Regions from separate parts of the Paenibacillus sp. FSL R5-0470 genome, predicted to be linked through region 1. Evidence: riboswitches for the same ligand, from Rfam matches in the RefSeq annotation. Region 1 holds a riboswitch; each other region holds the start of a gene.
What was found. Region 1 has a riboswitch for cyclic di-GMP ahead of MKY99_RS29590 (NPCBM/NEW2 domain-containing protein). Riboswitches for the same ligand answer to the same signal wherever they lie in the genome.
Positions count from the first base shown of each region.

Region 2: another riboswitch for cyclic di-GMP. It lies ahead of MKY99_RS02470 (collagen-binding domain-containing protein); the one in region 1 lies ahead of MKY99_RS29590 (NPCBM/NEW2 domain-containing protein).
Region 3: another riboswitch for cyclic di-GMP. It lies ahead of MKY99_RS03230 (transglutaminase-like domain-containing protein); the one in region 1 lies ahead of MKY99_RS29590 (NPCBM/NEW2 domain-containing protein).
Region 4: another riboswitch for cyclic di-GMP. It lies ahead of MKY99_RS04825 (glycosyl hydrolase); the one in region 1 lies ahead of MKY99_RS29590 (NPCBM/NEW2 domain-containing protein).

Region 1 is NZ_CP150238.1:6,675,941-6,683,969, forward strand. Features, by position in the region: gene MKY99_RS29590 (NPCBM/NEW2 domain-containing protein) at 1-3,943, opposite strand, end outside; cyclic di-GMP riboswitch class I at 4,098-4,184, opposite strand; gene MKY99_RS29595 (hypothetical protein) at 4,342-4,914, opposite strand; gene MKY99_RS29600 (EAL domain-containing protein) at 5,024-6,007, opposite strand; gene MKY99_RS29605 (hypothetical protein) at 6,057-6,227, opposite strand; gene MKY99_RS29610 (leucine-rich repeat domain-containing protein) at 6,253-7,104, shown strand; gene MKY99_RS29615 (FtsX-like permease family protein) at 7,171-8,029, opposite strand, start outside.
Region 2 is NZ_CP150238.1:555,857-563,885, reverse strand. Features, by position in the region: gene MKY99_RS02490 (ATP-binding cassette domain-containing protein) at 1-672, opposite strand, end outside; gene MKY99_RS02485 (Gx transporter family protein) at 702-1,259, opposite strand; gene MKY99_RS02480 (NusG domain II-containing protein) at 1,243-1,632, opposite strand; gene MKY99_RS02475 (alpha/beta hydrolase) at 2,363-3,298, opposite strand; gene MKY99_RS02470 (collagen-binding domain-containing protein) at 3,471-5,519, opposite strand; cyclic di-GMP riboswitch class I at 5,630-5,720, opposite strand; gene MKY99_RS02465 (hypothetical protein) at 6,212-6,604, shown strand; gene MKY99_RS02460 (helix-turn-helix domain-containing protein) at 7,050-7,424, shown strand; gene MKY99_RS02455 (NAD(P)H-dependent oxidoreductase) at 7,489-8,029, opposite strand, start outside.
Region 3 is NZ_CP150238.1:719,847-727,875, reverse strand. Features, by position in the region: rRNA gene MKY99_RS03240 (23S ribosomal RNA) at 1-2,212, opposite strand, end outside; rRNA gene MKY99_RS03235 (16S ribosomal RNA) at 2,472-4,028, opposite strand; gene MKY99_RS03230 (transglutaminase-like domain-containing protein) at 4,400-5,209, opposite strand; cyclic di-GMP riboswitch class I at 5,223-5,303, opposite strand; cyclic di-GMP riboswitch class I at 5,412-5,492, opposite strand; gene MKY99_RS03225 (class D sortase) at 5,617-6,267, opposite strand; gene MKY99_RS03220 (GtrA family protein) at 6,302-6,706, opposite strand; gene MKY99_RS03215 (glycosyltransferase family 2 protein) at 6,696-7,676, opposite strand; gene MKY99_RS03210 (phospholipid carrier-dependent glycosyltransferase) at 7,776-8,029, opposite strand, start outside.
Region 4 is NZ_CP150238.1:1,103,601-1,111,629, reverse strand. Features, by position in the region: gene MKY99_RS04830 (glycosyl hydrolase) at 1-849, opposite strand, end outside; gene MKY99_RS04825 (glycosyl hydrolase) at 1,003-2,553, opposite strand; cyclic di-GMP riboswitch class I at 2,566-2,645, opposite strand; gene MKY99_RS04820 (sugar phosphate nucleotidyltransferase) at 2,782-4,155, opposite strand; gene MKY99_RS04815 (UDP-glucose/GDP-mannose dehydrogenase family protein) at 4,802-6,142, opposite strand; gene MKY99_RS04810 (glycosyltransferase) at 6,147-7,247, opposite strand; gene MKY99_RS04805 (glycosyltransferase family 4 protein) at 7,309-8,029, opposite strand, start outside.

The DNA.
Region 1 (8,029 bases):
TATACACAACGATTGTTCTGGTCTGCACAGCTGTATTCCCATCCCGGTCTGTAACTGACAGTTCGACGTTGTAAGTGCCTGTTTTGCTTGAAGTGAAACCATTCGGACTTACCTCAACGGCTCCAATCAAGTTACCATCTTCCTTATCAACGGCTGTAACACCGGTCAAAACATCAAAGTCACTGTTCAGCTCAATAAACGTTGTCTCTTCAGGCACTGTGATAGTAGGCTTGCTTGAAGTATTCGTAAACTTCGCATCCGCCCATACCGTATGATCTGAAGCATTGCCGTCTGTAGCATCTGTGGTAACCAGCTTCACTTCTCGCGCGCCTGTCACAGGTATTTTCACAAATTCATGCTCTGTCCCTGCCCGGAAAACCTCACTCGCGAATTTCTTCTCTCCATCTACATACACTTCAAAGGTTGCAGAGGATGGCTTTCCTTTCATCGCTTGATCGATCCCGATGTAGCTTTCAAAGAAGTCATAACCTTTACCCTCAATATCATAAACAACTTCAGAGTTGGCATGTACACCGATTCCCTTGGTATAGGTCGCAGCTAACCCTTGTCGAACAAGGGTGATGATTCCACCAGAAACGGCTTTGTCTTTCTTTAATTCACCCCAACCAACAACGACTGACTTGGCAGTAAGATCCGAAAGATAAGCATAGTCACTCGTTACCGTAACCAGTGTAGTTTTGGTTTCTGTAACCCCTTCGTTCTTCACTTCATATACCACTTCGTAGTCGCCTTTTTGCGTTACATCAACGGTATTTGCTTTCAGGGTGACATTAGCAGTAATATCGTTCCCTTGGTAGTTAGTCGCTTTTACATAGTTCATCGGATCAAAAGTTTGATTAAGCTTTAACGTAATTTGATCTTCAACAGACAGCGCTGGCTTGAAGGCTTTAACCTGTACCGGCTTCAGTGGGCTCAGCTTCTTATCATAACCAACGATCTTGTACGTATAATTGATGCTGCTATCTACATTCGTGTCCACGAACTGGTCAGTCCCAGTAAACCCTACTAACTTATCGTCTCTATACACCTCATAACCTAAGAAATCTTTTTTAAGATCCTTATCTATACTGAAGCTTAATGTGTTCGATTTAGCAGTAGTGTTAGGCGTGATATTAACCTTTATCGCAACATTCTTATCTGCTATTCCTGTTCCCTCATAATGAACCACTGAATTGTTTAAATACCAGAGCTTTTTCGGTGCTGGGTATTTAGCTAACTTCTCTTTCGTTTCAGGATTCACAGTGAAGCCATGTCTGGCAAAATAGCTACTTAGGTCTAACCCCAGCACTTCAGAGGAGAACTCCACCAAATACTGCTGCTTGGAATTGTCGCCGTTCGGAAGGGAGACCTTCCGCTCGCGGTACAGCTTGGTCAGTTCTGTCCAGTAACCCGGATGCGCCAATTCTAACTGCCAATAGGCACCGAGCTGTGCAAATAAGCCCTGCTGATTCATAACCACTTTATTTTCTTCGATTACATATTTATAAATATCACTTTCAAAAGGAATACGAGTATCCATCGAGTCCGCATAGACTGACATCAGCATAGACACCATATTATTGGTTACTTCACCATATTCTCGTTCACCCATCGCCAAGCGATGCCCTATTTCATGATTCAATCCCCATCCTGGATAGACTTTGTTAAAATCACCTAACATCGTCCCTACGGTCCCAATTTGTATCCCTGTATGATCTCCCGCTGCATACATCGCACCATAAGGCTGCATCAATCGGATGTTCTCACGAATTAGCTTCGCATCATGAATCACACTACTGCCATCCAAGCCATAGAAGTCAAAGATCGTCTTCATCCAAGTATCATAGCCGGTTACGGTACCCAGCGGATCATTTTCTTGCGTAATAAACTTGTTATAAGCTTCTGTCGCAGTTCCTGTGAAAATAACATGATCGCTGACCATTTCCACCACATCGATGAGCTCGCGATCTTGAACATTCGGATGCGCTGCCTTATCTTCATCTAATTTTTGTTTATAGGTGGTTAAGAAGGCTTTAAATTGTTCAGGATCTGTAGTCTTGGTCATCATAGGGATCTTGGTAAGCCCCTCGAACCGGATCATAGGTGCTTTACCTTGTTCCTCTGCTGTATATGGATTGACGATATACACTGTACCGCCTTTAGTCACTTCATGTGCATAATAACTATTCGTAGCAAATTCAGGAACGGTTATAATATTCTTACCTGGACGCAATTGCACACCTCTAGCCCAAACATTCCAAGCCGCCTCTTGTTGAGAAAAGACTAAAGAAGGTAGTTTATCGCTCGAAGCTGCGTCCACATAAACGTTGATTGTATCTCCAGGCATTGCAACGAGACCTGTAGGCTGGTTGTTCGTCCCGAAACCAATTCTCAGGTTTTCCTGCGCATGCTTTTTCATATCTCCACGTTGTTCCGCCTCAATGAGGGTGCCTTCAGTTTGAACTTCACCATTCACTAGCTTCTTAGCTAAATCCAAAGAATCTTTCAGGATTGGATAGAGCGGATGTACTTTTGCCGCTTCTTCTAATTCATTGATTGCTTCGACGCTATTATAAGCAGGAACAACCGCACTCATCGTGCCATCTGTGAAAATACCATTTACAGCTTCGCTTACTTTATCTTCTGTATAAAATCTAAATTCAGCCGCAAAAGGTCTGTTGATATTGGCTTTTGTGAACTTGAATTTCAATCTTTTAAACTTCGTAGGTTCGAATTTAAACTCCAGAAAATCATTCGTACTAGTCGCGGTTCCGCTAGATACGAGTTGGAAGGTCTCTCCCTTACTTGTTTCTGATGCATAAATTTCAAAAGCCTCTGGGAAGCCTTTGCGGTTATCTCTAGCCAGGAAAGCCAATCTATCTAGTACTTTCGCTTGCGCTAATTCAAACACGACTTCATTCGTGAAGCTGTCATCATTGTTTTTGTTCGTTTCCCAGTGTGTATTCGGCTGGTCATCGAGCATGTATTCCGGTTTCGTACCTGGATAGCTCCCACCGTTCACCGTTACTTTTGATACATTAGAGTTGGGCATTCTATAAGCTTCGCTATAGGCATTTTCGTATGCTGTACCATAGCCTTTTAGCTTCGAAACCTTAGCCGCTGTTGCCTCTATTTGATGATTCTCCAGAAGTACTTTTGCATTCTCTATATCTGCTTGAAACTGCGCGTACAGTGGATGTGTCTGTACTTCTTGTTCTAAAGCCGTTAATTTCTCCACCGTATTAAATGCTGTGCTAACTTGACTCAAGGTATCATCTGTAAATAAATTTTTCATTTTAGCGGATACGGTATCTTCTTTGTAAAAAGAAAACTCAGCTGCACTCGCCCAATCTTGGTTAGCTTTTTTGAAGACAAATTTAAGTCTCTTGAAAGCTGTGGGTGCAAACTGAATCTCTACTACGTCACCTGCTCCGCCTTTATATTCTCCAGAGGATACTAGCGTATAATCGCCTGCATCCGTAGTTGAGCCATAAATATCAAATTCCTGAGCAAACCCCTTCCCCTTTGCACTGGATTGTCTTGCAGCGTATACGATTCTATTTAATTCAGTGGACTCATTGAAAACAAAGACAACCTCATTCGTGAACGTTGAACTGTTCGGTTTGCCCGTTTCCCAATGCGTACTCATATCGCCATCAATAGCCTTAGCTATAGGTGAACCTGAGTAGTTGCCACCGTTATTGGTAATGGATTTAATATTCGCAGGATTCATTCTAAAAACATCATTATAAGCGCTTAGGATAGCCTTGCCGTAGAGATCAAACGGAATAACTGACGCATTGCTGAATAGGTCAGCCTTGCTTTGTACTACAGTGTTCACTACACTTACCTTGCTTACATCACTTGCTAAAGCATAACCTGCCTCACTCGAAAAACTAGCTAACATGGCTGCTGATGTAGCGATCGCAATCATTTTTTTCATCTTTTCTACCCCCCAGATGTAATATGAATCTCTTCCGTGCCTAAAAATAGGCACAAAAAAAACTACCCCAAAAGAGTAGCTTGATTGCGTATAAAGTCGCATAAAAACTAAGACTTAATTTTTATTAAACTTTAACAAAAAGCGTAATACACTCTTTGGCAGCTGGCTGACAATAGTTATGATAACCTTAGTCCCTATAGCTTTGCGTCCCTACATTTCCATAGGTTTGCCTATGAAGTTTCGAATACATTACAAAGAGTAACATAACGCTACATCTGATCGCATGATTAATTGGTATGAAATCCGAATAGGTAATTGCAATTACTTTTTCTATCGTGATAGATATTCTTTATCGAGTATCCCGGAAGAGAGAGGACACTTTAGGACTGGAGGTCTACTTAACTCCCCGCACCAAACAAACGCCGGAACCAATTCCACACATCGCCCGTGATGGGAATTAACCCGAAGCCATGCTCGCCAACTGCGATTAGGCCATATGCCCATTGGCCAATAGCTACTGCTCCCCCAGCAATCCGTCCTATGGCTACCGCCCCAAATGCCGTATCACCTATGGCGACAGCTCCCAACGCTTTTTCGGCTATCGCGATCGCGCCTACAGCCACTCCTGCAATGGCAATCGCTCCAGCTGCGAAGCCAAGCCAGCTAATTGCTATCGCTCCAAGGGCTAACCACATTCCTAGTGATATTGCACCCACGGATAGAACCCCTACGCTTATCGCACCTATGGAAATCAAGCCTACAGCCACATCTCCAATAGCAATTAATCCAACAGCTGTCTTCACTTGTGGCTTGCTTCCGTGACCATACCCCTGACCTGAGTAGCGACCCAAATTGCTGCGAATACTTACCACCGGAAATGATGGAGACGGCCATTGATAATCAATTTCTCGTCCACCTAACCCTCTAGAATCCGCCCAGTGTGTGATGTACTTATGCCATTTCATATCCATCCCGTCCCCCTTCTCAATTACCTTAATTATACAACCCCGGGGGTTGGCTGTACTCAGACTCTGACCTGAAATTCATCTCATCCTCTAGACGGAGTTATACTCATTAGGATCACTGTTTGGGAATAGGATCAGGCTTTCCAAATAAATATCCCTGAAACAACTGATAACCACTCTGCTTAAGCCATTCAAAGTCCTCTCTAAACTCCACACCTTCTGCTAAAGGAACGGATTGTATTTCTAAAGCTTTTTGTAAAAATTGTTTAGCTATTTTCTGTTTGTTCAGATCGCTGGACACACCCTGCACATATTTCATATCCAGCTTCATGTAATGGGGTTTAAGCTCCAATAACATCTCGATCGTGCTGAAGCCCTCGCCAACATCATCTAAAGCGTATTCAAATCCCCGATCCTTGTAATATATCAAAATAGCTTTCAAATGAGCGAGATCATCCACTTTCTCCGTCTCAACAACTTCAAAGACAAAAAGAGAGGGATCGACGCCTAATTGATTGGCCAGTTCAACGGTTGATCTTAAGCAGAACTCTGGCGCGTAGATCGACGTTGGGATAAAATTAATAAACGTTTTTTTATTTAAGGGTGCAGCATATTTTACAGCAGTCATTCTACATAACCGGTCTAAAGCATATAAACGCCCACGATTCCGTGCCGCCGCAAAAATCTCATTAGGATAGATAAGGGACCCATCTTCTTTTTTAAATCTGGATAGGAGCTCGTATGCAAAAATCTCTTCCCGTACGTTCACAATCGGTTGGAAGTGACAAGTAACTAAGCCCTTAGTTATAACCTCATCAATCCACTCCATATCAAGTACAGTAGGTAATTCGGATAGAGGTCTCCATGTTTGGTCATCTATACGGAATTCAAACTGCTCCGACTCCATATGGTCATTACAGAAATCTAGAAAATCCCGCACCCCAGCCTCCTTTATCGTAATCACATTTTCTTCTACCTTATGTATCGTATTACTTCTACTCAAGTGATGAATAACCTCAGGTAAAACCCTAAGATTAAGCTCACCATGAACCTTGATTTGAAAATCCAGCTCTCTTACTGCACAATGATTACAAGCCATATTGGTAACCCCTCTAATTAACGATTCTCTGAAAAAGATCCCGGAACTACTAGTCACAATCAAAATCCGTATACTCCAGTAAATACGCCGGGTCTAACACGGTGATCTGCTGATGTTGAATATCAAAAAACATTCCATAGTTTTGTATGCCAACATACTGATAATAAATCATCATCCTGTTATATTCTATCGTAACGTTGTCACATAGGCTTGATGCCAATACGAATTATAAAGGAGATCCATTCATGAGATATAATTTTGACGGAAAAGGACTTACCGAAACGCCAGAGATCATTTTTGAGAGTAATCCTCTACTAGAACTCAGCATGTACAACAACCACATTAAAGAGATTCCCGATCAGCTCTTCCTTCATGATGAATTAGAAGTACTAAATTATGCGGGTAATGAAATCGAACGGTTACCCGACAACATCAGTCGTTTAGTTCACTTGCAAATGCTGGATTTAGGCCATAATCGACTAAAAGTACTGCCGGAGAGCATTGGCGGACTGCAAGGGTTGAATTCCTTTCTATATCTAAGCAATAATCAGTTCGAACAGCTGCCGGAGCAGCTTTGTAATCTCCAGAAGCTCAAGTATCTGAACGTAACAGATAATCACCTCAAGCAATTGCCTGTCCGTATAGGCGAAATGAGCAGTCTAATTGAATTGCGGCTATATTACAATCAGCTAGAAGGTCTACCTGATTCGATCACACAAATAAAAGGGTTAAGAGAGCTCCATCTGTATGGCAATCAACTGACCGTTTTACCCGAGCATTTGGGTGCTATAGAAGAGCTTCGGATTCTTGATTTAAGTGATAATCGAATTGCTGCGCTGCCTTTATCCATTGGTAAACTAAGCAAGCTAAGAAGACTGAACCTTAGAAAAAATAAACTGAATCAGCTGCCTGAGGAAATAGGTCAACTAAGCAGCCTCATAGAGCTTGACCTAAGAGATAATCATCTGCAGGAGATTCCAGATTCCCTGCTACAGCTGGATCGATTAGAGAAGCTGGATCTCAGATGGAATCACAGCTTGAGGGGAACAGACATTGTAGAGCAATTAGAGCAAAGAGGATGTATCGTTTATAAATAGTCACACTGATAAAAAAAAGGGAACAGACTTGGACCTTTCGCCCAATCTGTTCCCTTTTGTTCAAGCTTAAACTGTATCTCTTAATCGTTCCACAACACTTTGCTTACTTATACTCCGAAAGGCAACATACGGAATAATAACAGACAGGACAAGTAGCGCAGGATATGCCATCAGTAAAGGGATAATGGTGAACTTATAACTGAAGAACCACAAGTTCCCGACCACACCTCCAATAACTCCATAGGAAAAGAGTATACCGAGAACAAGCGAAACAATGATCGTCGCAGCTGCATAATATAGTCCTTCAAAAACTACCATCTTACGTAATTGTTTATCCGTCATACCTATACTTTGCATAATCGCAAACTCTTGTCGACGGGATAGTAGGCTAGTCAGCATGGAATTAATGAAATTCAAAATACCTATCAAACCAATGATCAGGCATAACATTCCACCGACATTGATAAGCATGCTTTGTAGTCCTTTAAAGCTATCTAGTAAGGTCAGCTTAGAGTCATAATTCATAAGAGGCTCAGTATCTTTCGTATAACTCTTCAGAAAGGTATCCATAGCTTGCTCATAGTTTTTCTCAACGTTAAATGCATAAGTCATAACTATAGGCCGTTCAACAATCTTAGTAAATTCATCTGCAGGCAGGTACATCGTAAAGCTGCTTCCCCTGCGATTGGTATTCGTATAATAGTCTGTTTTTGCTTTCGCTAGAACTTCATATTCATGCATTTGACCATCTACAGTGATCTGTACCTTCTCCCCAATTTTGTAGCGGTCGACATCCCATTGAACATTATCATGATCATCAGCAGGTAATCCTTCAATGATATATTTTCCCGTCGCAAGCTTGTCTAAATCCAGTTCTCCTTCCACAATGTCAAGCCTTGAGAAAGGCAAATCCTCTAACCCATAT
Region 2 (8,029 bases), 730 kb from region 1:
CAGCGCAAGCACCCGATCCGATGCCAAAATCTCATCTGCATCATGCGTAATCATAAGGATCGTATACTTTCCTTCCGCTCGCATATCTTGCAAAATACCAAGAAGATCATTTCTGCTTCCTTCATCCAACATAGAAGAGGCCTCGTCAAAAATGACGATGCCTGGTTCCATAGCAAGAATGGAGGCGATAGCGACACGCTGCTTTTGGCCTCCAGACAGCTCACCTGGGTGTTTGGACAGCAGATGATTTATTCCCAGCCTCGTCGTATAAGAGTGTAGCCGCTCAGCCATCTCTGCGTACGACAAACAAAGCCCTTCCAGGCCGAATAAGATATCTTCCTCTACAGTGGCTCCAATAAACTGATTATCTGGATTTTGGAACACCATACCGATGCATTGCCGAATGCTTCCGATCGTTTCCTCACTCAGTTGCATACCACTAACCACAATCTCGCCAGCACTCTTAGGCAGCAAAGCATTTAGTAGCTTAACTAGCGTAGACTTCCCGCAGCCATTGGGACCAACCAAGCTAACCCATTGTCCCTGAGAAATAGATAACGTTATATTTTGAAGAATCGGATGCTCAGGATCATAACCAAACGATACCCCATCCAGAGAGATGATAGCTTGTCCTTCTCCCTCTAATTCTTGACCTTCATATGATTCATTCATGTTAGTCATCCTTCCGCTGATGTGACTAATCAGTCCAAAAACTCTTCAAACAACGATATTTTTGACAATGAAGCCACCAAATAACGGACTGCATAGCCCACGGCAATTCCTGTTACTACTCCAGTGATTAGCAGCATGGGAAGATAATAAAAAATACTAAGGGATGAGAATACCATAGAAGCTGCCAGCAGCTGACCGATATTATGTGCAATCCCACCAGCTATACTAATGCCGATCAAGCTTATACTCTTGCCTTTGCCACTAATCAGCATTAACACGAACATTACAACAAAGCTAAACAGCGAACCAAATAAACTGAATAGTAAGCTTGAAAAAGTACCTAGCAAAAATGCAGTAAGCAACGTTTTGAGGATGACAAGCAGGAATGCGTCCCGTCCACGTAAAAAGTAAATACAAGTCAAAATCATAATGTTAGCTAATCCTAGTTTAGCACCCGGCACCAGTCCCATTCCTGACAACGGAATCTGCGCTTCTATTAGACTAAGCACTACTGCCACTGCGGCGAAAATCGCAATAATTACCGTTCTTTTTAAAGCTGTTGCAGATTCACTACTGGACATAGGCATCTATATCATCCTCCCCCGACGCACTTGTGATTTCCACTAATACTCTATGCGGTAGACAGACAATCGTCTGTTTGGGCAGGGTAATAAAACCAAAACCTAGGCATACTTGATCTGGGCAGTCGGCATCGTACATTTCAATCCCGTAATCATGCACCTTCAAGAGGTTATAGCCACGTTCGGTACGAACCTCAATGGTTTGTTCTTCTTTTGTAAGCTTTACCGTTTTAAATAACTCGCCGTCCACCGTTACATTGGCTACGAGATTTTTACCGGCCCCACCTTTATCATCATTGTCCGAAAACCATCTCGGTGCGAGAAAAGCGAGCGCAGCAATCAACACGATGGAAATCAACCACACATCTGCGCGTTTCATAAAAATCTCCCTTATTTTTTAATTAAAATCCAGACTTATTAATTATAACGGTCTACCCTCAATCCTTCAATCAATGTTGGGGTTTAATGTAAGTTTTAGAGACCAGTTCACAAAATAGGCACGCAAAATAACCCCCACAGCCCCATTTACTCTGGCTTTCTAGCTTTTCCGAATTAATCCACAAATAATCCAGCATACGATATATTCAAATCAAACGCTCTCTCTTGCTCTGCTTGTTCCCCTTCTATATCAAACAACCCTTATCTTGGAATTCATTATTATATTTGCCTTTTAAACAATAGTGTGTTATATTTATATCGTATTTGTTTTTCGATATATTGAATATCCCCATCAAGAAGATGTCAGGCCGACTATTTTACACTTCGGCAATTTGGACACAGAGGCTTCATGTTTTCTTGCAGAAACTTTCCTTTTTATGAGACTAAATTCGAAATATAGCATTCCGATTCACACTGGCGCGGTCAATGGAGCCGCAAGGGCAAAAGAGAGGTAGGGCTTTTGTCGTATTGGAAGGATTATTCTCGCCACACGGCTGCTGGAAATAACAAGGAATTAAGACACCCGTTACTCACGAACGGCGGGGGATGAATATAACGAAAAAGCATGGCTGTACGAACCTTACATAAGGACACATGCCATGTGTGGAAAAATATAGGCGCCCGATAACCGCTACCTAGCGGATATCGGGCGCTGTCTACGTTCAGGGCATCTAATTTACATACTGATTCACAAAAGCTGTTACTACGTTTATATACCCCGTCTTATCCATGTCATAAGCTAACCCATGCCCTGCTTGCGGCACTACGAACTTCTCTTTGGGACTCTGACATGCCTCATACAATTCATTCATCATACTATACGGTACAAAGTTATCTGCATCCCCATGAATAAATAGAATCGGCACCTTCGCCTTCCGCACCTGTTTCAAGGCAGATGCTTCACTAAAACCATACCCTGCTTTCAAACGAGTAATTAGACTCGCACTTTGAATAAAAGGGAAACTTGGCAAGCGATACATACGCCGTAGTTGGTAGGCTAATTGTGCTTTAACTGAGCTGTAAGCACAGTCCGAGACAATAGCTTTGACCTGCGGCGGGAGATTTTCACCTGAGGTCATTAGCACTGTAGCACCACCCATAGAGACCCCATGAAGCACAACTTGAGCACTGGGCCCAGTCTTTTCTATTATATATTCAATCCACTGCAAATAATCCTTGCGCTCATGCCATCCAAAACCAATATAATTCCCAGCGCTTTCCCCATGTCCCCTGGCATCGGGAATCAGGATATTAAAGCCCATTCTCTCGTAATAGATTTTGGCGTACGCCCCCATATCCTTCCCTTTTCCAGAATAACCATGAGCTAGAATCGCCGTACGACCTTCAGCACGATCCGAAAGGAGCAAGTACCCTCTTAGTTGTAGCCCGTCCTCAGATGTAATCTCCACATTCTCAAAGCTCTGACTGGAGATCCAATCCTTCCCCTCACCCCAAGAAGCCCCGGCAACCGGGGGATCAACCTTCAAATCACGATTATTACTCAGGAATTCCTTCGGTGCTCGTTTAATAGCAATTCCATAAAAGAAAAAGCCCGCATAGATCAGAGCTCCTATGACGATGACAGCGCTAATGAAGAACCATACCAATTCATCTTCCCCGTCCTTTCCTCATATCCGTTGTAAATCAGTATAACATCTACTTAGAATGCGCCAAAATATAACAATCATAACAAAAGAAAACCGCCCTCGGAATATGTCCCGAAAGCGGCTTTACTATTCTTCACGGCATAACTTGTATTCAAGCTACAATCACCGTTTATTATTTCTTGCTCGAGAATCTATTTCTCATTAGCAATCCAATAAGTGCAAAACCTAGACCAGTTACATAATAAGGGACTGAACTTGATTCTCCCGTTTTTGGAAGTTCATCCACAGGTGGATTACCTAGCGGGATTGTATCATCCACTACAGCAATATCCTCTGGTGACGGCGTTGGTGTTACTGTCAATACTGGTCCTAATGGAATCTCCTCCTCATCAACAAGTACCTCTGTATTGCTCGACGGTGTTGGTGTTGGTACTGGTGCTGGAGTCGACGAAGCTACAGGACCCAGCGGCACAGGATCATCATTAACAACGATAGTACCAATTACAAATGATGGTGTTGGTGTCGGGAACACAGGAGGCTCCGGCGTTGGCGTCGGTGTTGGCGTTACTTCTGACGACGGCGTCGGTGTTGGCGTTACTTCTGACGACGGTATCGGTGTTGGTGTTACTTCCGACGACGATGTCGGTGTTGGCGTCACTTCCGACGACGGTGTCGGTGTTGGCGTCACTTCCGACGACGGTGTCGGTGTTGGCGTTACTTCCGGCGACGGTGTCGGCGTTGGTGTCACGGTCGGCGTTGGTGTTGGCGTCACGGTCGGCGTTGGTGTTGGTGTCACGGTCGGCGTTGGTGTTGGCGTCACGGTCGGCGTTGGTGTTGGCGTCACGGTCGGCGTTGGTGTTGGTGTCACGATCGGCGTTGGTGTTGGCGTCACGGTCGGCGTTGGTGTTGGCGTCACGGTCGGCGTTGGTGTTGGCGTCACGGTCGGCGTTGGTGTTGGCGTCACGATCGGCGTTGGTGTTGGTTTTGGTGTGTGTGTTGGCTTTGGTGTGTGCGTTGGCTTCGGTGTCGGTGTTGGCTTTGGTGTGTGCGTTGGCTTCGGTGTCGGTGTTGGCTTTGGTGTGTGTGTCGGCTTCGGTGTCGGTGTTGGCTTTGGTGTGTGTGTTGGCTTCGGTGTCGGTGTCACGCACGGCGTAGGCGTCACGGTCGGCGTCGGTGTTGGTGTCACGGTCGGCGTCGGTGTTGGCGTCACGGTCGGCGTCGGTGTTGGCGTCACGGTCGGCGTTGGTGTTGGCGTCACGGTCGGCGTTGGCGTTGGCGTCACGGTCGGCGTTGGTGTTGGCGTCACGGTCGGCGTCGGTGTTGGTGTTACGGTTGGTGTCGGTGTTGGTGCCACGGTCGGCGTTGGTGTCGGAGGTGGTTCTTCCCCTCCATATGGATACCAATGCATCTGCACCCCACCAGCAAATCCCTTTGCAATCAGCGTCCCATGCAGTTCACCGGAATTATAAGTTACTTTTGCAAGCGGAGCTAGGATAGTTCCTTCTATTGTTAAACTTCCAATGTCAACAGTGCTAGCTTCATAAAAATTAAATAATACCTTGTTAGGGCTACCTCCCCAGATTTGAAAGCTTGGAATGTTAACTGAACTTCCGCTAACGTTAATGATAACTGTGGCGCTATTTGCAATATTAAACTGTAAGCCATTAGCACCAGCGAAATCGGCAGCACTAAGATTAAGAACGTTAAATGGTTCCGGAGCATCAATCGTTATTTTCCCATATTCCTTTTTGAAAGTTCCTATTGTAGCAAGCGAAGAGAATTCATTAGAACGTCCAATAAGAAATTGCTCTTCAGCATCAAAATCAATAGGAGTCCCTTTTCTCGCTGGTTCTTTAAGATCTACACCGTTGCTGGAAAAAACACCACCATAAACGGATGCTCCATGAACAGTCCCATTAGTAAAACTGATGTCATTACCAGCGATAAGAACATCTCCGCCTGGATTATCCTTGGATACGCCGTAATTCTGCAAAGTAATATTACCTTTGGCCGCAAGGCGCCCATGAACCTGATCATTAAATTGTTTGAAATCCCCAAAAATAAAAGTATTAAAATTCCCTGCAATACCTAACACAGGTGTAGGAGTATAGGGAAGCACCTCCCCAGCCGCATTTACCAAATGACCTCCAGAAAGACCACTACCTACTATCAAAATCCCCGCTAATATTAGTGCTAGCAGCGGTTTCATTCTTCTTTTCAAAAAGCACACCTCCTAAATCTATGATTTATATTTAATCAGAATAATTACCAGAAACTCTAAAAGACCTAACAACAAAAAAGACCGCCAAAAAAGAAGTGGAATTCCCTTCTCATGGCAGTCGGACGGTCATAGCGCATTTAAGACACTTTAGACTCCTGGACTTTGCGTCCCACCCTTTCAGGCGGTTTGCTATTATCATGATAATATATGTATTGACTTGCAGATTAGAACTAGCATTTTAAGCATCCTATTAAATAATAGTCTATGACTTTTAATACTTTTGAACTAATAATAGTTTAGCGCTCCATCCCCACAATTGTCAATCAATTCCTTTTGATATTCATACGCGTAAGCAAGCACAAAAAAAGCGCCTAAAGGCGCTTCACACAAAGGTTTTCCTTCAATTTTAAAGTAACTTTATATAGCCTAATATCGCTATCCATAATGGAATACTTAGAATCAAACCAAATACCATTCCACGGCGGAGACTTCCTTCCTCATTCATCCTAATTCTCCCTTTATATAAGTCTGAAGCATTATTTTTTATTATTACAATTTTAATATATTTTATTCTTTCTAATTTAGTTGTGAATTCAATCACATTGGACTAGCTGTTTAGAAATACCATTGATTATTTTTGGAATATCGGGGTAGAATACGAATATACGTTCCCATTAGAGGTGATGATATTCATGAATAGAGCTGAAAGCAGGGACAACATGCTGGTGAAATCTTATTTATTGCTTCCGATGATTTTATCAGCTTTCGAACGGGACTCCGCCATTCTATCTGCACATTTACGAACACCCACCCCCTATCTGGAGGTTCTTGAAACAGCCGCAGCAGTTGCTACAACAGATCTAAGAGATGTTCGTTCAGAGATGAGAAAACGGGGAATCAAGGTTTATGAGCAGAACAAACTTAACACGGGGATAGAAGCCAAATTTATATGTCGTGGATACCATGAACGAATGCTGCTGTTAAACGACATTGTCGCTGCCCAAGCTGCCATTCATATGCGCAGATATCTCGGTCTGGATATTTCATCTTTTAAGAGCTATGAAGAGCAATATCAGATTAAGTGAAGTAGCGAAGAAGTTGCCCCCCCCTCCCCCATTTAATTAGCGAACAAAAAAATAGGCCTTACCATGGGAGTTGGCAAGACCTGAGAGATTTATACCACAAAACACTGGGGGGTGTTTGGTGTCTTCAATATATACCTTGAACCTGAAAATAAGATGATGCTCACATGAAAATTACATTAAAAACTTCAATTCGTCGCTTAGGCTATCCGCTTGGTACTTTTGATTTCCAACCAAAGAGGCCCGCTTCGCCGACAGAGAAAATCGACCGATTGATAGTTAGCCACGAGTGCTTTGAACAAATTGTTTCAAAATGATATAGTGAATTCGTTCTCACAGGATGACTTGATAGCAGGTTGTAAAACATAATAAAGTCGGGACCTGAGTACAGAGCGACAACAGGCGTTTGCCTTTTCGTTGAATATTTTCTGAAGGAGGGTAATAGCCCATGAGTGATGAAATCTGTATACCGCCTGGCATTCAACAGAAGGACACTAGCTTTGGCTACACCTTGTCTATTATTAGTGGTAAATATAAAATGACTATTCTCTACTATCTCTCTGAAAACAAGATCGTGCGGTTCAATGAACTGCAACGGGGTATCGGTACAATACCTTTTAAGACATTAAGCGTTATGTTGAAAGAACTGGAAGCCGACTGTCTCGTCAGGCGCGAGGAATTCCCCCAGATTCCCCCTAAAGTTGAGTATTCCTTGACCGAGAAGGGCCAATCGCTTATTCCGGTGCTGGATATGATGTGCACTTGGGGAGAGAAAAACTTCGTTCCAGCCGCGCAAGAGATAACCATACCTTTTACGATTTAACGACAACTTATGACAAAAGCAGCATTTCCATTAATGAAAATGCTGCTTTTTGCTTCAAATCTAATTACATATTTTCGATAAATTCAACATAGCCTTGCGAACTGATATCCAATTTCTTTAAGTAATCCGTACTTCCTACCGTCTCAGATTCCGTGCCATAAATGGCATAGAAGGAACGATAATCAGCGTTGCAGTACAAAAAAGTCGTGTCAAAGGGAGATAAAATACGGTCAAGCCCGTAGCCGAGTTTACCTTCTTCACTAAAGTCTTTTGCACTTCCTCCGGCAGTTACAGCTAATGCGATTTTTCGATTTCTTAATTTATCACTCTTCGAACCATATGCCCATCCGTAAGTAAATACTTCGTCCAACCACTTTTTAAGCAGAGGTGGACTACTAAACCAGTAGACAGGGAATTGTAAGACGAGCTTATCATGCGCTTCAATCAGTTGTTGTTCCTTTTCCACGTTGATTTTTTCATCGGGATAGGCTTTGTACAGCTCGTGCACCGTATATTTGTCTGGATATTTACGGAGTTCTTCGATCCAGCGTTTATTAACGACGGATGTTTCGATGTTTGGGTGCGTGACGACAATAAGTGTTTTC
Region 3 (8,029 bases), 890 kb from region 1:
GTATCCCAACGGCGCCTCCACCGAAGCTTGCGCTCCGATTTCTACGGCTCCCACCTATCCTGTACAGATCGTACCCAAATTCAATATCAAGCTGCAGTAAAGCTCCATGGGGTCTTTCCGTCTTGTCGCGGGTAACCTGCATCTTCACAGGTATTAAAATTTCACCGGATCTCTCGTTGAGACAGCGCCCAAGTCGTTACGCCATTCGTGCGGGTCAGAATTTACCTGACAAGGAATTTCGCTACCTTAGGACCGTTATAGTTACGGCCGCCGTTTACTGGGGCTTCGGTTCATAGCTTCGGGTTACCCCTAACCACTCCCCTTAACCTTCCAGCACCGGGCAGGCGTCAGCCCGTATACTTCGCCTTGCGGCTTCGCACAGACCTGTGTTTTTGCTAAACAGTCGCTTGGGCCTTTTCACTGCGGCCCCCTCGTGCTATTCACACTACCGGGGCACCCCTTCTCCCGAAGTTACGGGGTCATTTTGCCGAGTTCCTTAACGAGAGTTCTTCCGCGCGCCTTAGAATTCTCTTCTCGCCTACCTGTGTCGGTTTGCGGTACGGGCACCTTCTCCTGGCTAGAGGCTTTTCTTGGCAGTGTGAGATCATGACCTTCGCTACTATAATTTTCGCTCCCCATCACAGCCCAGCCTTAATGATGTGCGGATTTGCCTACACATCAGCCTCACTGCTTAGACGGACATATCCATCAGTCCGCGTCACTACCCTCCTGCGTCACCCCATCGCTCATAGCGGATTACGGTGGTACAGTAATTTCAAACTGTTGTCCTTCGACTACGCCTTTCGGCCTCGCCTTAGGTCCCGACTTACCCTGAGCGGACGAGCCTTCCTCAGGAAACCTTGGGCTTTCGGCGGATCAGATTCTCACTGATCTTTTCGTTACTCATACCGGCATTCTCACTTGTATGCTGTCCAGCGCTCCTTACGGTACACCTTCAACCCACATACAACGCTCCCCTACCCCAGATACATACGTATCTAGCCATAGCTTCGGTGGTGTGTTTAGCCCCGTTACATTTTCGGCGCAGAGTCACTCGACCAGTGAGCTATTACGCACTCTTTCAATGGTGGCTGCTTCTAAGCCAACATCCTGGTTGTCTGTGCAACTCCACATCCTTTCCCACTTAACACACACTTGGGGACCTTAGCTGATGGTCTGGGCTGTTTCCCTTTTGACAATGGATCTTAGCACTCACTGTCTGACTCCCGGCAATAAGTATATGGCATTCGGAGTTTGACTGAGCTTGGTAATCCTTGCGGACCCCGCACCCAATCAGTGCTCTACCTCCACTACTCTTATACCGAGGCTAGCCCTAAAGCTATTTCGGGGAGAACCAGCTATCTCCGAGTTCGATTGGAATTTCTCCGCTACCCCCACCTCATCCCCGCATTTTTCAACATGCGTGGGTTCGGGCCTCCAGTGCGTGTTACCGCACCTTCACCCTGGACAGGGGTAGATCACACGGTTTCGGGTCTACGTCCACATACTCAATCGCCCTATTCAGACTCGCTTTCGCTGCGGCTCCGTCTTCTCGACTTAACCTTGCATGTTAAACGTAACTCGCCGGTTCATTCTACAAAAGGCACGCCATCACCCATAAATAGGGCTCTGACTTTTTGTAAGCACACGGTTTCAGGTTCTATTTCACTCCCCTTCCGGGGTGCTTTTCACCTTTCCCTCACGGTACTGTTTCACTATCGGTCGCCAGGTAGTATTTAGCCTTAGCAGATGGTCCTGCTGGATTCATACGGGGTTTCACGTGCCCCGCACTACTCGGGATCCGTCTCGGAGAGAACACAGTTTAGGTTACAGGGCTTTTACCTCTATCGCGGGCCTTTCCAGACCTCTTCACCTACCATATTCCTTTGTAACTCCATGTGAGACGTCCCACAACCCCTAAGAGCAAGCTCTTAGGTTTAGGCTGTTCCGCGTTCGCTCGCCGCTACTGACGGAATCACTATTGTTTTCTCTTCCTCAGGGTACTTAGATGTTTCAGTTCCCCTGGTCTGCCTCTACATCTCCTATGTGTTCAGAGATGAGTAACTGCGAATTACCACAGCTGGGTTTCCCCATTCGGACACCCCCGGATCAAAGCTTGCTTACAGCTCCCCGAGGCAGTTTCGTTGTTCGCCACGTCCTTCGTCGGCTCCTGGCGCCTAGGCATCCTCCGTGTGCTCTTATTAGCTTAACCTCGATTTTTCCGCAGGAAAATATCAAACGATATCTTCTTTGAAAAATCTCACTAATAACATTTACTTGTTTACACAAGTTGCTAAAAGATGTTCTAAAACGCAAATTCGTTTCGGTATCCAGTTTTCAAGGATCAAGTTTAAAGATGAGAGTTTAAACTCTCAAAACTGAGCAACGAGTGAGTAACAGGCCTAAACCTGAGTTGTGGAAGTTTAACTTCCGATTTGAATGTCTTCATTGCAGAAGACGATTCTCCATAGAAAGGAGGTGATCCAGCCGCACCTTCCGATACGGCTACCTTGTTACGACTTCACCCCAATCATCTACCCCACCTTCGGCGGCTGGCTCCCTTGCGGGTTACCCCACCGACTTCGGGTGTTGTAAACTCTCGTGGTGTGACGGGCGGTGTGTACAAGACCCGGGAACGTATTCACCGCGGCATGCTGATCCGCGATTACTAGCAATTCCGACTTCATGCAGGCGAGTTGCAGCCTGCAATCGAACTGAGACCGGCTTTGATGGGATTGGCTTCACCTCGCGGTTTCGCTTCCCGTTGTACCGGCCATTGTAGTACGTGTGTAGCCCAGGTCATAAGGGGCATGATGATTTGACGTCATCCCCACCTTCCTCCGGTTTGTCACCGGCAGTCACTCTAGAGTGCCCAACATTACTTGCTGGCAACTAAAGTTAAGGGTTGCGCTCGTTGCGGGACTTAACCCAACATCTCACGACACGAGCTGACGACAACCATGCACCACCTGTCTCCTCTGTCCCGAAGGCCGCCACTATCTCTAGTGGATTCAGAGGGATGTCAAGACCTGGTAAGGTTCTTCGCGTTGCTTCGAATTAAACCACATACTCCACTGCTTGTGCGGGTCCCCGTCAATTCCTTTGAGTTTCAGTCTTGCGACCGTACTCCCCAGGCGGAGTGCTTACTGTGTTAACTTCGGCACCAAGGGTATCGAAACCCCTAACACCTAGCACTCATCGTTTACGGCGTGGACTACCAGGGTATCTAATCCTGTTTGCTCCCCACGCTTTCGCGCCTCAGCGTCAGTTACAGCCCAGAAAGTCGCCTTCGCCACTGGTGTTCCTCCACATATCTACGCATTTCACCGCTACACGTGGAATTCCACTTTCCTCTTCTGTACTCAAGTCACCCAGTTTCCAGTGCGACCTTAGGTTGAGCCCAAGGTTTAAACACCAGACTTAAATGACCGCCTGCGCGCGCTTTACGCCCAATAATTCCGGACAACGCTTGCCCCCTACGTATTACCGCGGCTGCTGGCACGTAGTTAGCCGGGGCTTTCTTCTCAGGTACCGTCACTCCGATAGCAGTTACTCTACCGGACGTTCTTCCCTGGCAACAGAGCTTTACGATCCGAAAACCTTCATCACTCACGCGGCGTTGCTCCGTCAGACTTTCGTCCATTGCGGAAGATTCCCTACTGCTGCCTCCCGTAGGAGTCTGGGCCGTGTCTCAGTCCCAGTGTGGCCGTTCACCCTCTCAGGTCGGCTACGCATCGTCGCCTTGGTGGGCCATTACCCCACCAACTAGCTAATGCGCCGCAGGCCCATCCCTCAGTGACAGATTGCTCCGTCTTTCATTCTTTCTTCAGGAGAAAAAAGAAATTATCCGGTATTAGCTACCGTTTCCGGTAGTTATCCCAGTCTAAGGGGCAGGTTGCCTACGTGTTACTCACCCGTCCGCCGCTAAGTTATTTTGAAAGCAAGCTTTCAAAATAACTCCGCTCGACTTGCATGTATTAGGCACGCCGCCAGCGTTCGTCCTGAGCCAGGATCAAACTCTCCAATTAGTATTGAAAAGAGCGATATGCTCATTTTGAAACATCTGACGAGAAAATTAATTCTCTAATTTCGGATTTCACTTTCGTGATTTCCTACTCACTCGTTGTTCAGTTTTCAAAGATCAAGTTCTCGTTGGCGCCGTTTAATGTCTCAGCAGCAACTCTTATAATATATCATGTTGTTCTCAGTAATGCAAGCTTTATTTTTCGAAAGCCGTTTATATAACTCTCTCAAATATTGCCTGTACGCTGTCTAACAACGCTTAACTATAATAACCTATCTATTCATAGAAAAGCAACCCCTAATAGAAAAATAAACAACTAGCTTAATAATTAAGCTGGTTGTTTATTTAATAGAGTTATGAATCTAGCGATGCAAATTAATAGTATTTTGCTGCAGTATACTTACTTGAAGCCTTAATAAAATCCGTATTCTTCTTACTCTTCGCTGACGATGCATCTACCGTTGTATCAATAGTAACCCATTTCCCATCCATCAACACTTCATTCCATGCATGGTATTGCGTAACGTAGCTAGTATTCCCCATCACCAATTTAGCAGGCACATCTACACTACGCAGCATTGCGGCAAAAAGAGAAGCATAGTCATAGCAGATTCCTTTTTTAGTATTCAAAGTGTTGTTAATGTTCGGAATGTAATCTGTTGTTACGTTATTAGCAAGAGAATAATCGTATTGTACATTAGCAACTACATAGTTATAGATTGCCTTAACTTTCTCTTCATCTGTTGTTTTGCCTTTTGTAAGCTCTTTTGCCTTAAGGATCGCTTTATCAGAAGAACTCCATTTCACATTCTGTACGGAGCCCAAATATACGGAATTCGAGTCACTCATGGTTACGTCTACTACTTCGGAATATAACGCTTTGTATTTATTGCCGGTTGTGTTCTCAAGAACAGAAACCTTATAAGTACCATTACCTTGTTGTAAAGGGAAGTCCTCAGCTTGTCCAGAAGCATATAAGTTATATGTATAGCTGCTGTTGTCTTTAGTGATCATGAGTTTGATTCTTTTATCTTTCGGAATATCATAGTTAATTCCAATAACACCTTGAGCCACTTTCGATGTAATCAACCAGCTTGCATCTACACTTGCGGCTTGAGCTGTGCTTACCGGAACCGCAGTAATCAGTACGAACAGCGCCACCATCATAAAATAAACCTTTTTCACGGATAAAACCCCTTTCGGTAGCTGGCTGCCATCCTTTCGGGAAGGCCCTTTAGCTTTGCGTCCCTACCTTTCGATAGGTTTGCCGTTATCGTATAAGCTCTATCTGTTCTAATTTCACTAGACAAATTAACAGAATCAGTCCAAGTAGAAATATGAATCTAAGATTCTTATATATTTTATAAAAACAAAAAAAGCCTCTTCATTCGGTAACTGGCTGCCATCCTTACGGGAAGGCCCTTTAGCTTTGCGTCCCTACCTTTCGATAGGTTTGCCGTTTATCGTGTTTAGCTTTTATAGTCTTATACTACCATATTTATCCTCGTAAACAAGAACAAAATTGCTAGATTTACTATTATTTTATAGTTATTTCTCTGTATTTGAGTTTTCTTGTTATTTCTCGTCAACGATTAGGAAAGCTTGGCATGAACAATCAAACGATGTGTAGGATCTACTAGTGGGTCACACGTAATTAGAGTAAGAATTTTATCTTTGTTATTCCCGTCTAGAACAGACACATCACTAGGAAGTACAACAGAAATATCATAAACCTCGTAATTATAAGTCTGATCGCTAGTCTTCACCGTAATCGTATCCCCAATCACAACCTCATTCAATCTGTTAAACAATCTGCCCGTAGTTCTAGCTCTATGTGCAGCTATTGCGGCGTTCCCTATTTCTCCTATTGGAGTTGTTTCTTTCATATGGGCCGCGGCATGCTTCATATTCGCTTTAGTAGCCCCTTCTAATACAGGCAGCTTCAGATCGATCTTATCAATCTCAATTAATGCGATAACTTTGCCACCCACTTCAATTTCCGGTTCCGGCTTTTCTGTTTCTTGCGGCTGTGCTTGTGCATCTAGAGCTGATTCCTCCGCTAGTAGCTGAGTGACCTCGGCATATCTGCTCTTCAGATCAGGTGGTTGAGTACTTACACTGGTGCTCAGTTCAGCCGATTCTAATAGCTTATCCTGCTGCCAGTCGTTATACCATTCGTTAGCTTTTGGATAGAGCATGATAAGGATCCCCGCCAGTATGAGCACATACGAGAATTTACGCATGATTTTCACCTCCGTAGATTGGTTCTACTGAACTTTAGAATACCCATTTACGACTTCCGAAGAAGTTAATGATCACCGTCACAAACGTTACTAATACCTTAGAGATCAACACTTGAATGCCTACTTTGTCAGTCAACAGATGCATTAGCAACAGCGATATTCCGAGTACTACCAGATTCAGTACGATAAACTTCAGCAACTGCGTCTTATCAAAACCCTCTTTATTGCCACGGTCACGATCCTTGAAGGTTACTTTTTTATTCAAAATAAAGCTGTTCGCTGTCCCTGCACTATAAGAAATCACCTGTGCCAACGCATATACCATCCCAAGTGAGTTCAGTAATGTGAAGATTACGAAATCAATGAGGGTATTTACCAAACCTACAGCATTAAATTTGAGAAACTGTATGAAAGCAGTTCGAAAGTTCTTATCTGACATCTTTGTAATCCTTCCGGCGATCCACTTCTTCTTCGTTACGATATCCTATGGTCTCACTGACAATATACAACGGTCTATCCTTAGACTCGTCATAAATCCGTCCAATATACTCACCGATTACACCTAACAGCATCAGAACGATACCGTTAAAGAGCAAATTGACCCCTACAATTGAAGCCCAACCTGGAACCGTCCATGAGGTGAAAAAAATTCTTTGAAACAATACGAAGAATAAATAGAGAAAGCTCGAAAAGGAAAGAAAGAATCCGACATACGTAGCAATCTTAAGTGGCTTATGCGAAAAGGAAGTGATCCCATCCAGCGCAAAACGAATCATTTTCTTAAGAGGATACTTAGTTTCTCCTGCAAATCGTTCTTCCCGCTCATATTCCACCATCGTCTGCTTGAAGCCGACCCAGCTCACTAAACCTCTGACATACCGATTTTTTTCCTTGAGACCTCGCAAGACATCACATACCTTACGATCAATAAGACGGAAATCACCTGTGTCCGTAGGAATGTCTACACTTGTCATGCTGCTGAGTAATCGATAAAAGATCTTAGCCGTTACCTTTTTGAACATCGTTTCTCCACGGCGCTTCAGCCGCTTCGCATACACAACGTCATAACCCTCTTTCCACTTCTCGATCATTTGCAAAATGACCTCCGGTGGATCTTGAAGGTCAGCATCAATAACAACAACCGCTTGACCTTCGGCATAGTCCATGCCAGCTGTAATTGCTACCTGATGTCCGAAATTACGCGAGAAGTCAATTAGCTTGACGCATTCATCCCGATCACTGATCTCCCGAATCATCTGGGCCGAACGATCACGACTTCCGTCATTTACGAAGACTAGCTCATAAGTATCGCCGCATTCGTCCATTACTTTTTTCAAACGTTCATAAGTAACGCTAATTACTTGCTCCTCATTGAACATGGGTACAATTACACTATATCTGGCTTTCACCTTTATTCCTCCTAAAAGCTTTATGGAGCGTTACATCTTTCTGTACTTCATAATAACGCTGTAAGCATAAACTTATTATTATAGATATTATAAAAAATCTTAGAAAACCCAAGATGGGAACCAACGCAGCATACCCTTCACATAATCTCCGCTTACCTGCATCCCTGACAGGACAGGGTAGAACGCGACAAAGAGCAGTAAAGCAACAGCCACATAGACATAACTAACATAACGAGCCTCAGGATATTTACTATCTAGCAACTTCATTATATATACAATACCAAGAATCATAAAAGGCACCATAGCAAAATAATGGTAGATAAAGGTTTCCCTTGGGACAAGCATCCACGGAA
Region 4 (8,029 bases), 1.3 Mb from region 1:
CTCATAGTAGGACTGCTTATAATCGTTATTGTAGATATCCGCAGCCAGAACATCGAGTTTATCCGCACCCGGATAATATGCAGCATAAGGATCTGCCCATTCATTCGGCGCATTTGGATTCCACACCCACAGTAGATTATTCAGTTGATGTGTGTTTACAAAACGATCATAGACAATATTCCAAAGCGCTGAAAAATTGTCCTTTTTCCCCCACCAAAACCAACCGCCGTTCATTTCATGGTAAGGTCGCCATAAGACTGGAACTCCGGCATCACGCAGCTGTCCCAAATAGCCAGCGATCTCGTCTAGATCAGAGATTAGACTCTTATACTGAGCCGTCCCAGGCGTAACATAAGCATTAAACTTCTCTTGACTGAGACTTCTGTTTACATTGGACCATTCCGGAGAAGTCCCCGGCAAACTCTGATGGAATGTCATGGCTACAATGCCACCCTCTTGATGCCACTCCATTGCACTGTCTATAACAGCTTGTCGCTGTTCTGCGATCGTCCCTTCGGGTTGATTATTAATTGCCCCCAATTCATAACCATGTAGAACGGCATTTTGTCCCGATGTATTCTTCAGCTTATGAACCAGTTCATCTGGACTTTCTAGATAATCATGCTGGCCAGACAGGATTCCTTTGCCACGTAGATTCACCAAATTACTCAGCAGTTGCTTGGCTTCTTCAGAAGCTGATGGATTGCTTGGTATAGCCAGAGGAAGAGCGGAAGAAACACTCATAGCCTTCGGAAGACTCTTAACCTCTCCCAAAGGCAGCAAGGAAAAAATAATAAACACCGGTAATATAGTAAACAACAATCTGTTTTGCTTATAATATTTACGCAAATAAATCCTCCTTTCGGTAGCTGTACTGCCTCCACAGGTGCTAAACAAACATACCTGTTATCGGACAATCGTCTTCTGACCTAATGAGGACTATAGCTTAGTAGCTCTGCAATAACGCAGAGCCACTAAGGATCGACCTTTAATTTTCATCAATCAGGAGACATCCGGAAGATAAAGTGCACTTGCTGGAACTGTCTCTTTAGCTTGACTAGCACTTTCCCACATCAAGCGGACTCTCGCATCGCCTTCATTTTCGTAATACTCCACCTTGATATCATATAGCTGGCCAGCCTTCAGCGTTATATTACCCTTACGCTCAGTACCACTTTGCTTAGTCCAACTATCAATCACGGATTGCCCATTCACCCACACACGGATGCCATCATCTGAGGTAGTGTAAAATGTATATTGCTCATCATATAATGGCTTAATTTTACCGCTCCAACGTATGGAGAAACGATCAATCCCAAGGGCGGCATCCGGCGATCCTTGCCGCCAATTGAAATCGATAATTGCATCAGTTCTAGTAAGAGCTGCTGTTCCCGATAGCTGTATGTTGTTGTAATATTCTCCTGCAAGCCCCTTCGCAAGAGGAATGGCTGCCTCACCCTCTTCTTCGGGAGGTGCCGGCGCTGGTGCAGCGCTAGGTGTCGGTGCCAGACCAGTATTTAATTTATCTCTGGTCAGGGTATAGTTGCTATTCATAAATGTTTTAATTGTATCTGCACTGTTATTCTCGTAAAGCATTTTTCCCCAGCTCATCATATACGTCCATTTACTTTGTGATTGCTGAAGCTTCTCCAGATTAGGCATTTCACCATTCTCCCCGATCGCAATCGGTTTGCCTGCGGCTAGACTCAACAAGCTGTCATAGTATTTTTGCTGGTAATCATTTTCGTATATATCTGCTGCCAGAATATCTACTTTATCAGCACCTGGATAAGTTAGCGCATAAGGATCTGACCAAACATTGGGAGCATTCGGACTCCATACCCATAACAAATTATTTAATTTATGAACGTTAACAAAACGGTCATACATAATATTCCAAAGTTTAGAAAAGTTATTTTTCTTCCCCCACCAGAACCAGTTCCCGTTCATTTCATGATAGGGTCTCCAAAGCACCGGAACATTGGCATCGCGCAAGCTTTTTAGGGAGACTGCCACCTTATCAAGTTCAGCGATCAGATTGTTATATTGCTTGGTACCCGGTGTAACGTAACTATCGAACTCATTCTGACTAAGTGTTTTTTTTACATTATCCCAGTCATAAGAGGTGCCCGGCAGGTTAGCATGAAAAGTCATAGCTACGATCCCGCCCGCTTTATTCCAGTTGATGGCGCTGTTCACCACATTTTGACGCTGCCAGGCCATCGTTCCTTCTGACTGACCGCTGATCGCGCCCAGTTCATAACCGTGAAGAGCGGCATATTGTCCGCTGGTTCCCTTCAGCATATTGTTAATTTCATCTGGACTTTCTAAATAGTCATGTTGACCAGCAATAATACCTTTTCCTGAGATCGAGTAAAAATAGTTAAGCAGCTTTACGGCTTCAAGTGAGGCTCCTGGGGTAACTGGCGTTCCAGAATTTGAAGCAGCTATGACAACAGACGGCGAAATTCCAACAGTAAGCGGAAGTGCAGTCAGAAACAAGACGAGTGACAGAAATGCGCCAAATAATCGATACGTACGGTAAGCTTTCAAAATAATCTCCCTTTCGGTAGCCAGGCTGCCACTCTTTCGAAGGCCCTATAGCTTTGCGTCCCTACCTTTCGATAGGTTTGCCTTTTCAATTTAAGAGAAATAATCTCTCTTACCGTAAGTATCGACGACAATTAATGATATATTTAGTGTTTTTATGACTTTTTTTGATAATTGAGTCAATTTACCTGTTTCAAGAAATTATGGATTGGTTAAATAGATAGGTTAGACCTATGAAATGAATTGTTGTAGTTCTATATCATTCCAGTCTAAAGTAATACGAATGTTATCTTCTTCTACTAATTCAGAACCCGTCTGTACCTCTATAAACTCGACATCCGTCAAAGCAAGGATCGCGTGCTTCGTTCCTTCCGGTATACGTACTACGTCCCCAGCCTTCACATTATGTTTTTTCTCATTCAGCACAATACTTGCTTCGCCGCTGACGATTGTCCAAATTTCACTACGCTTGCGATGTAATTGATAGCTGATATTATTCCCCTCGGATATAAAAATCCGTTTGGTCAGCACTTCATTGCCTTCATCATATTTCACATAATCAATAACTTTGTAATGGCCCCAGCGGCGTTCCTCGTACATCGGTCTTTGTTCAAAGGTCTTCAGCACTTCTTTAATCCGTGGGCTCTCAGCTTTATGGGTAACTAGAATCCCATCCGGGCTAGCCGCAATGATCAGATCCTTCGCACCAATTACCGTAATCGGAATATCCAGCTCATTAATCAAGCAAGTCCCCTCAGAATCCACCGTTACAAAACCTTTTCCTACATGCTTGCTGCTCATTTCCTCTGTCAGCGTATTCCACGTTCCAAGGTCCTTCCAGAATCCATCATACGGCTGCACCACAATATGTTCTTCTTTCTCCACCACTTCATAATCAAAGCTGATGGAAGACAATAGCTTATACTGCTTCTGCAATTCTTCATATCCTAAAGGCAACCCTTTACGCTGCAAAATATCTAACAAGTACCCTAAGCGGAAGGCAAACACTCCACAATTCCACAATGCATTTTGCTCGATGAGCTGTTCTGCTTGTATACGGTCTGGTTTCTCTTGAAAGTGACTCACCTTCATAAAACCATTTCCCCCCGCCTCTTCGGTGGTAGGAATAATATATCCGTATTTCTCTGAGGCATGTTCAGGAACAACACCCATTAGTGCCAGATTTGCTCCACTTTCCAGCATGGTCCCCTCAAGCATAGCTATGGTATCGAAAAAGGATGCTTCTACATAAGGGTCAACAGGCAATATTGCTACCGTTTCCGCTGGAGAAACACCTGCCACTGAATAAAGATAGGTAGCTGTTAAGGCGATAGCCGGAAAAGTATCCCGACGCTCCGGTTCAACGATAATCGGCACATGACTTCCCAGTTGGCTTTGTATCATTTCTACTTGGCCGCGGCCGGTGGCCAGATAAGATGATTCTGCCATCCCTGCTTCCTCCAGCTGTCTCCAGACACGTTGTACCATGGATTCTGGTTCACCTTGAGGGCTTTCAAGTACCTTTAGAAATTGCTTTGAACGTGAGTCGTTGGACAACGGCCATAACCGTTTACCTGAACCGCCTGATAGAAGTACCATTTTCATAGAATGAACCCTCCTTGAATTATGGAAATCGAGCATATTTGAATTGTAATCAAAACGTCAGCTTCCGCTTAGCCTTATTTCGAGCGGATGCACTAAAAAAATTTGTTAGGTAGAAACCACTCCAAGGGATTTTGGACTTCCGATCGCTGTTATCCTCAGATTTCCTGATTGAACCGCTTCTCGCGGTAGAAATCCGAGGATAAAGGCGAACACTCCGTTTCTACAGTTCCAAATTCCCTTTCCGTTCTTAACCTAACCAACTTCTTCTTAATACTTGATCCGTGCGTACCGGGCTGTACCAGCCGGAAGCAAGCACGTTTTTCTAAAGATTCGCTTCTGCTCCGGGGGAGGCAGCAGCTAACGCAAGTGCAACTACAAGCGCAAGACTATCTGCTACTGCGGTATATAATCAGAGTACCTAACTTTATAAATTGCTTAGAACCTTAAAATAAGGGAACGAAGTGGCGGAGGGGAATTTTGGAACTGTAAGAGCGATAGCGTCCGCCTTTGTCTGCGGATTTCTACCGCTATCAGCGGTTAAAATCAGGAAATCTGCAGACAACAGCGGCTGGAAGTCCAAACATTCTCTGGAGTCACGGCTCATCCCTAAATAGAAAAAACACAAGTTCAATCAATATAACTTAGATTAAACCGCTCCAGCCACACTAGCAGAATAACCGCTCAATCCACCCATCTGCGGGCGGCCGACAGAATGATAAACGAGGCCGGTACCCTCGATTTGCTCCTTGGAATACACATTGCGTCCATCGATCAGCACCCCATTACGCATGCTTTTCGCCAGCTGATGCAGATCAATGTCCTTGAGTAGGCTCCAATCGGTAAGCAGGCATACGGCATCGCTGCCCTCAGCCGCTTCCTCTGGAAGATTGCACCAGCGAAGCTGCGGATGATCATATTGCTGCCTGAAATTTGTAGCTGCGATTGGATCATATAGTTTGACTGTTGCCCCCTCAGCCACCAGTGCCTCAACAATCTCTCTGGCGGGAGCTTCGCGGACATCATCAGTATTAGGCTTGAAAGCAAGCCCCCATATCCCAATCGTCGAACCGCGCAGGCTGCCAAGTGATTCATGCAGCTTGGAGATGATCATAAACCGTTGTCCCTTGTTCACTTCGACTACAGATTTCAATAATTTGAATTCGTAATCGACGTTGCCCGCAATTTGAATGAGCGCATTAGTGTCTTTCGGGAAACAGGAGCCTCCATAACCGATACCAGCCTGCAGGAAGGATGACCCGATTCTTTGGTCCATACCCATTCCTTGTGCTACCTCGGTTACATCAGCTCCCACTTTTTCACAAATATTGGCGATCTCGTTAATAAAGGAGATCTTCGTGGCCAAAAATGCATTTGAAGCATATTTGATCATTTCAGCACTGCGTATATCTGTTACAAATACATTTTCAGTGAAACCCTTATGAAGCTCGCGCATGGTTGGTTCCAGCTCTGGATTATCAAGACCAATGACAATTCTGTCGGGATGGAGGGTATCGCGAATCGCTGACCCTTCACGTAAAAACTCGGGAGCAGACACGATATCAAAAGAATGATGGGTAAACTTAGAGAGCATTTTGGAGATTTTCTCATTTGTCCCTACGGGAACTGTAGATTTAGTCATTATAATTTTGTGCCCGTCCATCGCTTTAGCGATTTCAGCAGCTGCACCCTCAATGTAAGTTAAGTCAGCTTCACCATTAGGCAGCGATGGCGTACCTACAGCAAGAATGATAATATCTGAATGCCGCACCGAATCCTGAAGATCTGCAGAAAAAGATAACCGTTCCTCACGAAGATTCAGTTCAATCAGTTCCTCGATTCCCGGCTCATAGATGGGCGATTCCATCTGTTTCAGCTTCTTAATCTTTTCCTCGTCCTTATCCACACAGATGACATGATGTCCGCCCAGTGCAAAGCACACGCCAGATACAAGACCCACATACCCAGTACCGATTACTGTCAGCTTCATACAATCATCCTCCTTTTAGAAAATTGACGTAGGCCTGCTCAACATACTGCTTGAACTTAACCATAAACGCCTGCTCATCGAATTTACGTGCATGCTCCATGATTTGATCGATATCCCAAGCGTAGGACTCTACCTCATTAATAGCCTTAAGCAGATCCTCCACTTCTTGATGCTGAAAGAACACACCATTTACATAAGGAATAATAGTATCCAGTGCCCCACCTGCTTGATAAGCAATTACCGGTCTTCCTGCAGCGTTCGCTTCCAGCGGTGTAATTCCAAAGTCCTCTTCTCCTGGAAAAATGAACGCTCTACACTGTGCCATCATTCCAGTCACTTGCTCATCTTCTAGCCGGCCCAGAAACGATACATTATCCTTAGCCATGCCTTCGAGACGCTTGCGATCTGGTCCATCCCCTACGATATAAAGCTTAAGTCCGTTACGGTTAAAAGCCTCTACGGCTAGATCAATCCGCTTGTAGGAAACAAGCCGGGAGACAATTAAATAATAGTCACCAATGGTTGAAGAGCTTGTAAACCGGGCTGTATTAATCGGTGGAAATATGACATCTGCATCCCGGTGATAATAGTTCTGAATCCTCGTCTTCACTACTGATGAATTGGCTACGAACTGATTCACATTTTTGGAAGTTCGCTGGTCCCACGTTTTGAGCTGCTGCATGTATACCTTAAGCATTTTTTTGAACAACCCGGAATTCGACTGACGTTCCATGTAGGTGTCATAATCCCATGCGAAACGCATAGGCGTATGGCAGTAACAAAGATGAAACGTATGTTTAGGAACTTGAATACTTTTCATAAAAGCACTGCTGGAACTCAGGACGATATCGAAACCGCGAAAGTCCAAATCACGGATGGCCATTGGATAAAGTGGCAGCACCCCTTTGAAATTGGTCTTTACCCCCGGAATCTTTTGCAGCCAGGAGGCACGGATATCCGCATCTTTGAGATTGTCAGTAAGGCGGCTTCCGTTAAAAACCGTTGTGTAGATTGGAGCCTCGGGATACATGTGATGAAAGACTTCCACCACTCTTTCCGCGCCGCCCATTTGGATTAAGTAATCGTGCGCTATCGCAATTTTCATGTGAATCATCCTCAAAGTTTTATGGAGCATCATCTTCAGAATTACCGCGTCATAGCATCTGTCAGGTGCCCGCCAACAAACCTTTATAGTAGTCAACGATGTCCTTGACCGTATTCTCGATAACAAAATGCTCTTTCACTCGTTTCATCCCATTGTCCGCCATCCGCCGTCTTTCCTCTGGGTGATCCAGCATCCATTTAATGGAATCTGCCAGTATCGCCGCGTCACCAGGCTCTATCAGTAGCCCTGTCTCACCTTGAACTACAATTTCTACCGGCCCGCCTTCATTGGAGGCGATCACCGGCAATCCCGCTGCCATTCCTTCAACGATCACTTGGCCAAAAGGCTCAGGAGTTACCGAAGTGTGAATCAGTAAATCAGCAGTATTCATAAGACCTTGAATATCATCCACATGCCCTAGCATGCTTACATTAGTAAGCTCGTCGTTTTTTATCTTTTGCAGCAATTCCTGCTTATAAGCCTCTTCTCCAAACAGAGCGTCTCCAGCCAGCCAGAATTTCACACGAGGTTCATTCTTAAAGCTTTTTGCGGCTTCCAGCACAATATGCTGACCCTTCCAATGCGCCAATCGACCAACTAGCAGTACGTTAAAATCCTTCTGGTCCCGCATACCGATCCCATTACCAATCGCTTTAGCGAAAGCGGAGTATACGACCAACGTTTTTTTCGAACGCGGCAGCTCTAAAGCATTCAGCGTAGAATGTGAATTTGCGATGACTCCATTGGGGAGCAGACGCGACAGCAAACGAATGCCTTTGGCA